2 regions of the Bradyrhizobium elkanii USDA 76 genome follow, and region 2 is predicted to be linked to the other one. Evidence: predicted binding sites of a transcription regulator. Region 2 holds the regulator's gene; the other holds the start of a gene.

Region 1 (5,825 bases), 370 kb from region 2:
AGCGAGTCGATCTTGCTCCGGGCGGTAACGCCCAGCGTCGAGACCGACGCGTCGATGTCAGCGCCTGCAGCGTCGACCTCAAGGCCGTACACGATGTTGCCGGCCTGCCAGTTGTAGCCGATCGTGCCGCCGCCGAAGCCGCCTTCCATGCTCGGGGTGCCGGAGTTCTCGCTGGCGTAGCCGCCGAAGCCGCCGACGTAGAAGCCGGTCCAGTTGTAGATCGCGGCCGGCGGCGGAGCCTTCACGTAAGGCGCGCGCGCCGCCATGTCGGCGGCCATCGCCGGTGCAAAAGCGCTCAGTGCAAACATGCCGGCCGAGGCCAGCAAAACAGTCCTCATTTTCAAAGTCCCAGTCCCATTTTCTTGTTGTCCCTTCAGAGATATTGAAGAGAGCGTCACAGCAGTGTCGCGTGACGTGCTGGTGCTTCTACAGAGAAATGCCGGAACGTGTGTATCCGCGAAACCACAACGCACCGAAAACGGCCCCGGTGAAGTGCGCGTGCACACGCAACGAAAAAGCCGGCGCACAAACAGGCACAAACAAAAAGGCCGGCGCGAGGCCGGCCTTTCGTCTGGATCAATCGGCCTGGCGCGATCAGTAGCGCGCGACGACCGGGCCACCCCACTTGTAGTTCACGCGGACGGTGACGAGGTCGACGTCCTGGCGATCACGGATGGTGCTGTTCAGCGTGCCGTTGGGGGCGATCAGGTTGTAGGTCTTGTCCTGCATGAACAGGTGGTCGTATTCGATGCCTGCGGTCCAGTTCGGCGCGAAGCCGACTTCGATGCCGGCGCCGACAGTGCCGCCCCAACGGGTGTCGCTGGCGCTGCCGACCAGCACGCCGGTCGGGGTGAAGTAGGTGTTGAAGCGGTTGTCGGTCAGCGCCGCGCCGCCCTTGGCATAGAGCAGCACGTTGTTGACGGCGTAACCGATCTGGCCGGTGAACAGGCCGAACGCGTCGATCTTGGACTGGTTGGTGAACAGGCCCGGGAAGATCGCGCTGCCGTTGCTGCCCTTCAGGTCAGCCCAGTCGCCCTGCGCTTCAAGGCCGAACACCCAGGCGCCGGCCTGCCAGCGATAGCCGATCTGGCCACCGGCGACGCCGCCCGTTGCGTCATGGCAACCGTCCGAGGCGAGGAAGATGCCGGCCGGGAGCTGGTCCCAGCAATTGTGACTCGAGCCCCAGCCGCCGTTGGCGCCGATGTAGAAGCCGGTCCAGTCATAGATCGGGGCAACCACCGGCGGCGGCGCCTTGGTGTAGGGGCGCGCAGCGAGATCGGCGGCCGCGGCAGGCGCAGCAAACGCAATCAGAGCAACCGTACCGAGCAAAAACTTCTTCATTATCAGTCCCCCAATTCCCCGATCGGCTTCCAAACGGTCCCGAAGCACGATCCCAGACGCGAGCGCCCGCGCCACGGCTGGAGCTATACGCTGATTCAACCGGAAACGCCGTCTCCCAAATGCAACACTCCCGGAAGAAGTAACGATAAGGCAAGGTGCTGATTTGTTTGTTGTTTTTCTAAATCTCGTTGCCGGGTGTCGGCCGGTGCCGAGATCGACTGCCGCTCGGTCGGCACTGGCCGTTTCTACGGCTGGTTGTGCGAACAAAACTGGAACAATTCCGGATGCGATGCTATATCTTGAATATCGTGGATAACCGGCGTGAGGGCAAAGGCGGCGAGCCGGCACCGGCGTATAGGGTCATCCACGACGCCTGCGACGTAAGTGGCGAAGGTTGAGAGTGGCGGCCGATGTCCGGACGCCCGGTTTTTGAGTGGAGATGATGCGATGGCAGGAAGCGTGAACAAGGTGATCCTGGTGGGAAATCTCGGCAAGGATCCGGAAATCCGGCGGACGCAGGACGGCCGTCCGATCGCAAACCTTTCCATCGCCACCTCGGAAACCTGGCGCGACAAGGGCACCGGCGAGCGCAAGGAAAAGACCGAGTGGCACCGCGTCGTGATCTTCAACGAGGGCCTCTGCAAGGTCGCCGAGCAGTATCTGAAGAAGGGCGCCAAGGTGTACATCGAGGGTCAGCTGCAGACCCGCAAATGGACCGACCAGAGCGGCGTCGAGAAGTACTCGACCGAAGTCGTGCTGCAGGGCTTCAACTCCAACCTCACCATGCTCGACGGGCGGGGCGGCGGAGGCGGCAGCTTCTCTGATGATGCCGGCAGCGATTTCGGCTCGTCCGGACCGGTCAGCTCGGCGCCGCGCCGCGCCGTCGCCGCGGGTGGCGGCAGCCGCAACAGCGACATGGACGACGACATCCCGTTCTGAGGAGCGGTCGCGCTTCCATCCATTCCGTCAGGCGCCGTTCCGTGAAGATCATTCTCCGGAACGGTTGATGCGATCCGGAGCAGCAATTTCCTCGTGTGGAATATGAGGATAACCCGATAACTGTCTGTCGGAACGTCGCTGATCCTCCGTGCAGGGATGCGGGTTCCCTGGACTTTGACACAGGTGAATGTAAATGATATTTACATTTGCCTGCGGCAGTTGATGTCTGGCCGCGAGCTTCACTCGAGGGCCGCCATCATGAGCCTCGCGCCATTGCTCGACGCCGCGCCTGCGATCCCGCTCCACGCCTTTGCCGCGATGGCTGCCTTCGTGCTCGGCTCCATCCAGCTCGCCGTCCCCAAAGGCACGCTGCCGCACCGGACCCTGGGCTGGATCTGGGTGATCCTGATGCTGGTGGTCGCCGGAAGCTCGTTCTGGATCCATCAGATCCAGCTGGTCGGTCCCTGGAGCCCGATCCACCTGCTGTCGATCTTCTCGCTGGCGCGCTTGTGCTCGGCGTAATGGCGGCTCGGAGCCACAATGTCCGCCGCCACAGGTTCACGATGATCGGCATCTTCTTCGGCGCACTGCTCATCGCCGGACTGTTCACCTTGATGCCCGGGCGGATCATGCATGCGGTGGTTTTCGGCCAGTGACGGAAGAGGCGAGCAGCCTATGGCGAGTGGCGAATAGGGATTTTTCCGTTCGCTCTTCGTCATTCGCTGCACGCTTCCCGACCAAGCAGCCGGAACCTCGGTGTCCAACCCCTAAGTGCATGAAAAAACGAACGGAAAAACGGCTTGCCGGAGCCGCCCGAGGGTGGTTATCAGGCCTCCGATGGGCTATATGATTCCCCAGTAGAACCGACCGGATTTCCCCTTTGTCCGATAACGACGACCACAAGCCCGGCGAGCCGCCGGGACCCTCAGATATTCGTCCCGTTTCCATTCTCGACGAGATGAAGAAGTCCTACCTCGATTACGCGATGAGCGTGATCGTGTCGCGTGCGCTGCCCGATGCGCGCGACGGGCTCAAGCCGGTGCACCGGCGCATCCTCTATTCGATGCATGAGCAGGGACATACGCCGGACAAGAAATACGTGAAATCCGCGCGCGTCGTCGGCGACGTGATCGGTAAATATCACCCGCATGGCGACCAGTCGATTTACGACGCGATGGTCCGCATGGCGCAGGATTTCTCGCTGCGCGTGCCGCTGATCGACGGCCAGGGCAATTTCGGTTCGGTCGACGGCGATCCGCCGGCCGCCTATCGATATACGGAAGCGCGGCTGACCCGGGCGGCGCTTGCCGTTCTGGCCGACATCGACATGGAAACCGTCGATTTCCAGCCGAACTACGACAACTCCGAGAAGGAGCCGTCGGTTCTGCCGGCCCGGTTCCCGAACCTGCTGGTCAATGGCGCCGGCGGCATCGCCGTCGGCATGGCGACCAACATCCCGCCGCACAATCTCGGCGAGGTCGTCGACGCCTGCGTGGCGCTGATCGACAATCCGGCGCTCACAATCGACGAACTGATCGACATCATTCCCGGACCGGACTTCCCGACCGGCGGCGTCATCCTGGGCCGCCAGGGCATTCGCAGCGCCTACCATCTCGGCCGCGGCTCGATCGTGATGCGCGGCAAGGTGACGATCGACACCATCCGCAAGGACCGTGAAGCGATCGTCATCACCGAGATTCCCTATCAGGTGAACAAGGCGACGATGGTCGAGCGCATCGCCGATCTCGTCAAAGAGAAGAAGATCGAGGGCATCGGGGACCTGCGCGACGAGTCCGATCGCGACGGCTATCGCGTCGTCATCGAACTGAAGCGCGAAGCGGTGCCCGACGTGGTGCTGAACCAGCTCTACCGGTTCACACCGCTGCAGACCAATTTCCCGGCCAACATGCTGGCGCTGGATTCCGGCCGTCCACAGACGATGAATCTGAAGGACCTGCTCACCATCTTCGTCGCGTTCCGCGAGCAGGTGGTGACCCGGCGGACCAAGTTCCTGCTCGGCAAGGCGCGAGACCGCGCCCACATCCTGGTCGGCCTCGCGATCGCGGTCGCCAACATCGATGAGATCATCCGCGTCATCCGGACCTCGCCCGATCCGAACACCGCGCGCGAGGCCCTGATGTCGCGCGACTGGCCGGCGCGCGACGTCGAGGCGATGATCACGCTGATCGACGATCCCCGGCATCGCATCAACGAGGACGGCACGCTGCGGCTGTCGATGGAGCAGGCCAGGGCCATCCTCGACCTTCGGCTGCAGCGCCTGACCGCGCTGGGGCGGGACGAGATCTCCGAAGAGCTCGACAAGCTCGCCGCCGAGATCGCCGACTATCTCGACATCCTGCGCTCGCGTGCGCGCGTCCAGGGCATCGTCAAGACCGAACTCGCCGAGGTGAAGCAGCAGTTCGCCACGCCGCGGAAGACCGAGATCATCGAGCAGGAAGGCGAGGTCGAGGACGAGGACCTGATCCAGCGCGAGGACATGGTCGTGACCGTGTCGCACGCGGGCTACGTCAAGCGCGTGCCGCTGTCGACCTACCGGGCGCAGCGCCGCGGCGGCAAGGGCCGCGCCGGCATGCAGACCCGCGACGAGGATTTCGTCTCGCGCCTGTTCGTGGCGTCCACGCACACGCCGGTGCTGTTCTTCTCGTCGCGCGGCCAGGTCTACAAGGAAAAGGTCTGGCGGCTGCCGATGGCGGCGCCGAACGCGCGCGGCAAGGCGCTGATCAACATCCTGCCGCTGGAGCAGGGCGAGCGCATCACCACCATCATGCCGCTGCCGGAGGATGAATCCTCCTGGGCCAATCTCGACGTGATGTTCGCGACGACCGGCGGCACGGTTCGCCGCAACAAGCTGTCCGACTTCGTCGATGTGCGCCGCTCCGGCATCATCGCCATGAAGCTCGGGGAAGGCGAGGCGATCGTCGACGTGCAGATCTGCACCGAGCATGACGACGTGCTGCTGACCGCCGCCGGCGGCCAGTGCATCCGTTTCCCCGTCACCGATGTGCGCGTCTTCACCGGCCGTACCTCGATGGGCGTGCGCGGCATCGCGCTGGCCGAGGCCGACAAGCTGATCTCGCTGGCGATCCTGCGCCATGTCGAGACCACCTCGGACGAGCGCTCGGCCTACCTGAAGATGCGCCGCGCCGTGGCCGGCGAAGCCGCGGCCGAGGAGCCGGTCGAGGCCGAAGGCGAGGAGACCGCGAATGCGATCCAGCTGTCGCAGGAGCGCTATGCCGAGCTGTCGGCGGCCGAGCAGGTCGTGCTGACCGTCTCCGTCAACGGCTATGGGAAGCGGACCTCGTCCTACGAGTACCGCACCACCGGCCGCGGCGGCAAAGGCATCGTCGCGATGAGCGTCAACAACCGCAACGGCAACCTGGTGGCATCGTTCCCGGTCGAGGACGCCGACCAGATCATGCTGGTCACCGACAAGGGCCAGCTGATCCGCTGCCCGGTCGCCGACATCCGCGTCGCCGGCCGCTCAACCCAGGGCGTGATCGTGTTCGACACCGCCGAGGACGAGC
Region 2 (5,825 bases):
ATGATTTCGGACGTGACCTGTATTTCCAGGGCATCGGCGCCTCCGGCTTCGTGATGGGCGCGGTCAAGACCAGGGAGCCGCCTGCGACCGGCGGCTTTGCGCTGCGCTACGCCGCCTTCATGCAAGGCCTGCGCGACGCCATCGACGCGCGGATTCGCACCACGCTCGACGGCGACCAGCGCGCGATCGCAACCGCATTGCTCACCGGCCGGCGCGACGCGATCTCGACGCCGGTCAACGATGCGATGTTCATCTCGGGGCTCGGCCATGTGCTGTCGATCTCCGGCTACCACATGGCCGTGGTCGCCGGCGTCGTGTTCTTCGCGGTGCGCGCGCTGCTCGCGCTGTTTCCGGCACTGACGGCGGGGCATCCGATCAAGAAATGGGCGGCGGCGGCGGCGCTGGTCGCCGCGGCATTCTATCTGTTGCTGTCGGGTGCGGAGGTCGCGACGCAACGGTCGTTCTTCATGACCGCCGTGGTGCTGCTCGCCGTGATCGTCGACCGCCGCGCGATCACCTTCCGCACGCTGGCGGTGGCGGCGCTGATCGTGCTCGCGATCGCGCCGGAGGCGCTGGTGCATCCGAGCTTCCAGATGTCGTTTGCCGCGACGCTCGGGCTGGTGGCGCTGGTGCAGATCGGGCTGCCGAACCTATTCGCGTCGCCCGACCATTCGGCGACCGCGCGGGTTGCGCTGTGGGGCGGGCGCGAGCTCACCATGCTGATGCTGGCCTCGCTGGTGGCGGGGCTGGCGACGACGCCCTACGCCGCGTTCCACTTCCACCGCGTGACGCCCTACGGGCTGCTCGCCAACCTCGCGGCGATGCCTGTCGTGTCGGCGGTCGTGATGCCGGCCGGCCTGCTGGGCCTCGTCGCCATGCCGTTCGGCTTCGACGGCGTGTTCTGGGCGATCATGGGTCTTGGCATCGACTGGATGATCCTGGTGACGCAATGGGTCGCCGCACTCCCGGGCGCGGTCGGCCGCATGGCGGCGTTCGGGATCGGGCCGCTGATTGCAGCGAGTGCCGGCATCATCCTGCTCGGGCTGCTGCGTACGCCGCTGCGCTGGTCGGGCGCGGTTCTGCTGCTGGTGGCCTCGGTCTGGGCGCTCAGGGTGCCGCAGCCGGACGTGCTGGTCTCCGGCGACGGCCGCAACGTCGCGGTGCGCGGCGGTGACGGGCGGCTGCATTTGATGCACAGCGCCAAGGATGCGTTCCTGGTCAAGGAGTGGCTGGCGGCGGACGCCGACGCGCGGACCGCCACCGATGCGTCGCTCGGCGACGGCGTCTCCTGCGATGCCGGCGGCTGCGTGACCCAGGGACTAGGCGGCGCCTTCGTCGCGCTGGCGACCCGGCCGGAGGCGCTGGCGGACGACTGCGAGCGCGCAGGCTTGATCGTGACGGCGCGGGCGGCGCCGCGGGGCTGCACGGCGTCGGTGATCGATGCCGAGCGGCTGCGGCGCCACGGCGCGCTGGTACTGCGGCGGACCAGGGACGGCTACGCCGTCGATGCCGTCAAGCCCGGCGGGATCGACCGGCCGTGGTCGCCGGCGGTTCCCGGCGACGGCGAGAGCGAGACGACGCTGCGCGCAGCCGCCGCCGCACCGCGGCCTGCCGTGGATGCGACGCCGGCCGAGTCCGATCTGCAGGGCGATGACTAGCGGTGGTCCGGCGAGGGGGCGCTCGGCAGCTCGAACAGGCCGAGATGGTATTCGTCGGAGTCGGGGCCGGCGTCGGGCTTCTTGACGAGGGTGAAGGAAGCCTCGGGAAATTGCTCCCAGACTCTCAGGTCGTCGGCCGTCACCGTCAGCCAACCGAACCGGAACATGTAGCGGCCCGGTTCCGTGACGCGTCCAGCCTTTTGCCATGTGACCTTATCGACCACCGCGCACGTCCTCCGTGCCCGATGATGCGCCAAGGCGCCGGCTGACGCAAATTTCCTCGTGCGCCCCGGAAGCGGAAGTCCGGGGGCGCCCGAAATTGCTTAGGTCATCCGCCGCCGAACAGCCCATTCCGCGGCGACGATGCGCTCAACCCAAAAACAGCGTTGCAAATGCGGAGGGCCGCCGCTCCACCACCTTCGGCTTCTGCTCGACCGGCGGATGCAGCGCCGGCAATTGCAGCACGCTGACGCGCTGTCCCTCGACCAGCTGGGTCACCAGCACATGGCTGCCGTCGGGGAATTCCACCGCGTCATGATGCCGATCGGGCACGTCGGGCTCGACTTCGTTGAACACGCCGACGCGATAGTTCAGCGTCTTGGTCCAGATCCAGCGGCTGTCGTAGCGAACGTTCTCGGCGAAAGCGAGCTCGGTGCCCGGCAGCATGCAGACCGCGACAGTGGGATCGTTTTCCGAAGCAAAACCGCGGGTCGACGTGCCGCGGAACGTCGTCGTGATCAGCGTCTCTCCGACAATGGCGGGGCGCGATGCCACGGCGTGCAGACTATAGTCACACATCGGATGGCTCCTCATTTCGAGGTAGCGACCCGTGCCTCTCTTGAGGCATTGGGGCCTCTACCAGAGTGGACGATAGCGAACGAGCTTCCGCTCGTTTCTGGGCGATTGTACGACTGGTCCGAGACCGACCCCGATCACAAACACGCGACGCTGCGCGAGAGGTATCGGAGCGCATCGGGCAGGCCGTACGCTACGCTATCATGCAAGGAACGATCCGACGTGTTGCTCGTTCCCGGCCGCCGCAAGTATTTGCAATTCAGTATTTGCGATACAGGCCGATCAGCTTGCCCTGGATGCGGACCCGGTTCGGCGGCAGGATGCGCACTTCATAGGCGGTGTTGGCCGGCTCGAGCGCGATCGATGCGCCGCGGCGGCGGAAGCGCTTCAGGGTGGCTTCCTCCTCGTCGATCAGCGCCACCACGATGTCGCCGGTATTGGCGACGTCGTTGCGCTGGATCAGCGCCATGTCGCCGTCGAGGATGCCGGCATCGACCATCGAGTCGCCGCGCACCTCGAGCGCATAGTGCTCGCCGGCGCCGAGCATGTCGGGCGGCACGCTGATGGTGTGGCTGCGGGTCTGCAGCGCCTCGATCGGCGTACCGGCGGCGATCCGGCCCATCACGGGGACCGCGACCGGACGGTTGCCGTCGTCCTCGGCGATCGGCGGCGTGCTGGCGCGCCGGCCGAGGGTGCCTTCGATGACGCTGGGCGTGAAGCCGCGTCGGCCGTTGCCGCCGCCGGCCGAGAGTTCGGGCAGCTTGATGACCTCAATGGCGCGGGCGCGGTTCGGCAGGCGGCGGATGAAGCCGCGCTCCTCCAGCGCAGTGATCAGGCGGTGGATACCGGACTTCGAGCGCAGGTCGAGCGCATCCTTCATCTCGTCGAAGGAGGGCGGTACGCCGGCCTCTTTCAGACGTTCATTGATGAAACGCAGAAGTTCGTACTGTTTGCGCGTGAGCATCTCGAGTATTCCCCCGGTTGATAGCGGCGTTCGATTCCGAGACTCTTCTGGTGGGGCCTGCAGGCGGGGCCTGACCTCAGGAGCATGTGCTCGTTGCACTTGCTTCCACGCGGCTTCCCGATTGTAGACACCAGTACTCGAAACAAATCATGAACGGACACTATATGTTCGATATGTGTTCCGCAACCACTTAATTTCCGGTGAACGGATCAGGCAACGCACGATCGGCGGGGCGTGAAAACCCTATTCGGGCAGCGTCAGGATCTCGCATTCGCTGCCTTTGACGGCCGCCGCCGCAAACGGCGGACGCACGAGAAGTGCCCGTGCCGCAGCGAGATTCGCGAGCAGCGACGAATCCTGCTGCGTCACCGGCGTTGCGATCAGCTTGCCGTCCTCGCGCGCTTCGAGACGCGCCCGCAGATAGTCCTCGCGCTGGTCGTTGGCGGCGAGGTCGCGGCCGAGCAGGGCGCTCGCGCGGCGATGATGAATCACTTTCCGGCCGCTCAGCGCCCGAATCAACGGCACCAGGAACAGGAAGGCGCAGACATAGGACGACACCGGATTGCCGGGCAGGCCGATCACCCGCATCGCGCCGAGCCGGCCATGCATCATCGGCTTGCCGGGCCGCATCGCGATCCGCCAGAACGCCATCTCGACGCCCTCGGCCTCCAGCGACCGCTTGACGAGATCGTGGTCGCCGACCGAGGCGCCGCCTGTCGTAATCAGGACATCGGCGCCGGCCTCGCGTGCCCGGCGGATGCCGGCCGTGGTCGCCTCCACCGTGTCGGCGGCAACGCCGAGGTCGACGGTCTCGGCGCCTTCGGCGCGCGCCAGCGCCCGCAGCGCGTAGCCGTTGGAATAGACGATCTGGCCGGGACGGGGCCGCGAGCCCGGCATCACCAGTTCGTCGCCGGTCGCCAGCACCGCGACCTTCGGGCGGCGGCGCACCGCAAGTTCCGGATAGTTCATGGCGGCCGCCAGCGACAGCGCGCGGTCGGACAGGTGGCTGCCGCCGGCGAGCAGCACCTCGCCCGCACGGAAATCGACCCCGGCCTGGCGGATGTGCCGCCCGACGCTGGCGGCCTCCGTGATCGTGATGTGGTCGCCGTCGACGGCGGTGTCTTCCTGGATGATCACCGCGTCGGCGCCATTGGGGATCACGCCGCCGGTGAAGATCCGCACCGCCTCGCCGGCGCCGACCGTCCGCCCGAACGGCCGGCCGGCGGCGACTTCGCCGATCACCTTGAGCCGGGCCTTTAGATCAGCCGCATCGGCGGCGCGCACCGCATAGCCGTCCATCGCCGACATCGGCTGCGGCGGCTGGGTGCGCAGCGCCGCGAGGTCGTGCGCCAGCGTGCGGTGGTAGGCGGCATCGAGCGCGACCATCTCCTCTGGCAGCGGTTCGGCGCCGGCGAGGACGGCGGACAGGGCATCGGCAACCGGCATCAGGGCCACGCTCAGAGCTCCTCAATTCCTAATGTCCAAATACCAAGTGCGGTCAAAGCCCTTGCCACGTCATCCGTCGATGTCACGTGGATAGCATGAAGGCCGCGCGCCCGTGCACCTTCGATATTGGCGGCCAGGTCGTCGAAGAACAGGATCCGCGACGCCGGGACGCCGATGGCTTTTACCACATGATCATAGGCCTCGGCGTCGGGTTTGCGGAAGCCGATGCTCGAGGACAGGAAGACGTTGCGGAAATGGCTGAGCAGCTCGGCATGGGTGACCGAGAAGTGCGCGACATGGGCCGGATTGGTGTTGGAGAAGGCGTAGAGCGGCATCCGCTCGGCGGCCGCCGCGAGCAGCGGGGCGATGCCCGGCATCTCGCCGGTGAAGATCGCATTCCAGCCCTCGAGGAACTGGGCGTCCGTGATGTCGATGCCGAGAGTCCGGCGCAGGCTTTCGAAGAACGCCGCGTCGTCGATCCGGCCGATCTCGTGATGCTTGAAACTGTCGTCGACGACAAATCGCGTGGCGAGCTCGGCGGGCGCACAGCCGGCGTGCTGCGCCCAGTGCGCCATCACCTTGTCAAAGTCGATGTCGAGCACGACGCGGCCGATATCGAACAGCAGCACGTCGACGGAGTTGGGAGAGAGTCGCGAGGTCATTGCGTGAAACCGTGTACGAGAATTGCGGGCAGGCGGCAATGTCCTCGATTTCAGTGACGGGTGTGTGGATTGTACGTGGCGTTGCATTCATCGCGAGACTGTTCCCGCGCACACCACCGTCGTCCCGGCGAAGGCCGGGACCCATCACCACCGGATTTGATCAGGAACGGGATCGTGGCCCCGGCGTCGCGCAACAATTGAGATTTGGGGTAATGGGTCCCTGTGTCTTGGAAGTGTGTCAGGATGAGGGTGGGCGGGAAGCCGTTGGGTCCTTGGCGCTTGACGCCGTGAGCCGGCTCG

What was found. Region 2 encodes LexA, which represses DNA repair genes until DNA is damaged. Its sites were predicted from a motif close to TGTTCNNNNTGTGTTCNG; they were not measured.
Region 1: JEY66_RS24415 (single-stranded DNA-binding protein) is a predicted target of LexA. The motif match lies at 1,601-1,618, and genes of this name have one in related genera.

Annotation. Positions count from the first base shown of each region.
Region 1 is NZ_CP066356.1:5,002,668-5,008,492, reverse strand. Features, by position in the region: gene JEY66_RS24425 (outer membrane protein) at 1-338, opposite strand, end outside; gene JEY66_RS24420 (outer membrane protein) at 595-1,341, opposite strand; gene JEY66_RS24415 (single-stranded DNA-binding protein) at 1,789-2,280, shown strand; partial or broken gene JEY66_RS24410 (DUF2306 domain-containing protein) at 2,539-2,936, shown strand; gene gyrA (DNA gyrase subunit A) at 3,161-5,825, shown strand, end outside.
Region 2 is NZ_CP066356.1:4,634,024-4,639,848, forward strand. Features, by position in the region: gene JEY66_RS22495 (ComEC/Rec2 family competence protein) at 1-1,658, shown strand, start outside; gene JEY66_RS22500 (hypothetical protein) at 1,655-1,882, opposite strand; gene JEY66_RS22505 (hypothetical protein) at 2,028-2,456, opposite strand; gene lexA (transcriptional repressor LexA) at 2,713-3,417, opposite strand; gene JEY66_RS22515 (molybdopterin molybdotransferase MoeA) at 3,661-4,872, opposite strand; gene JEY66_RS22520 (HAD family hydrolase) at 4,875-5,525, opposite strand.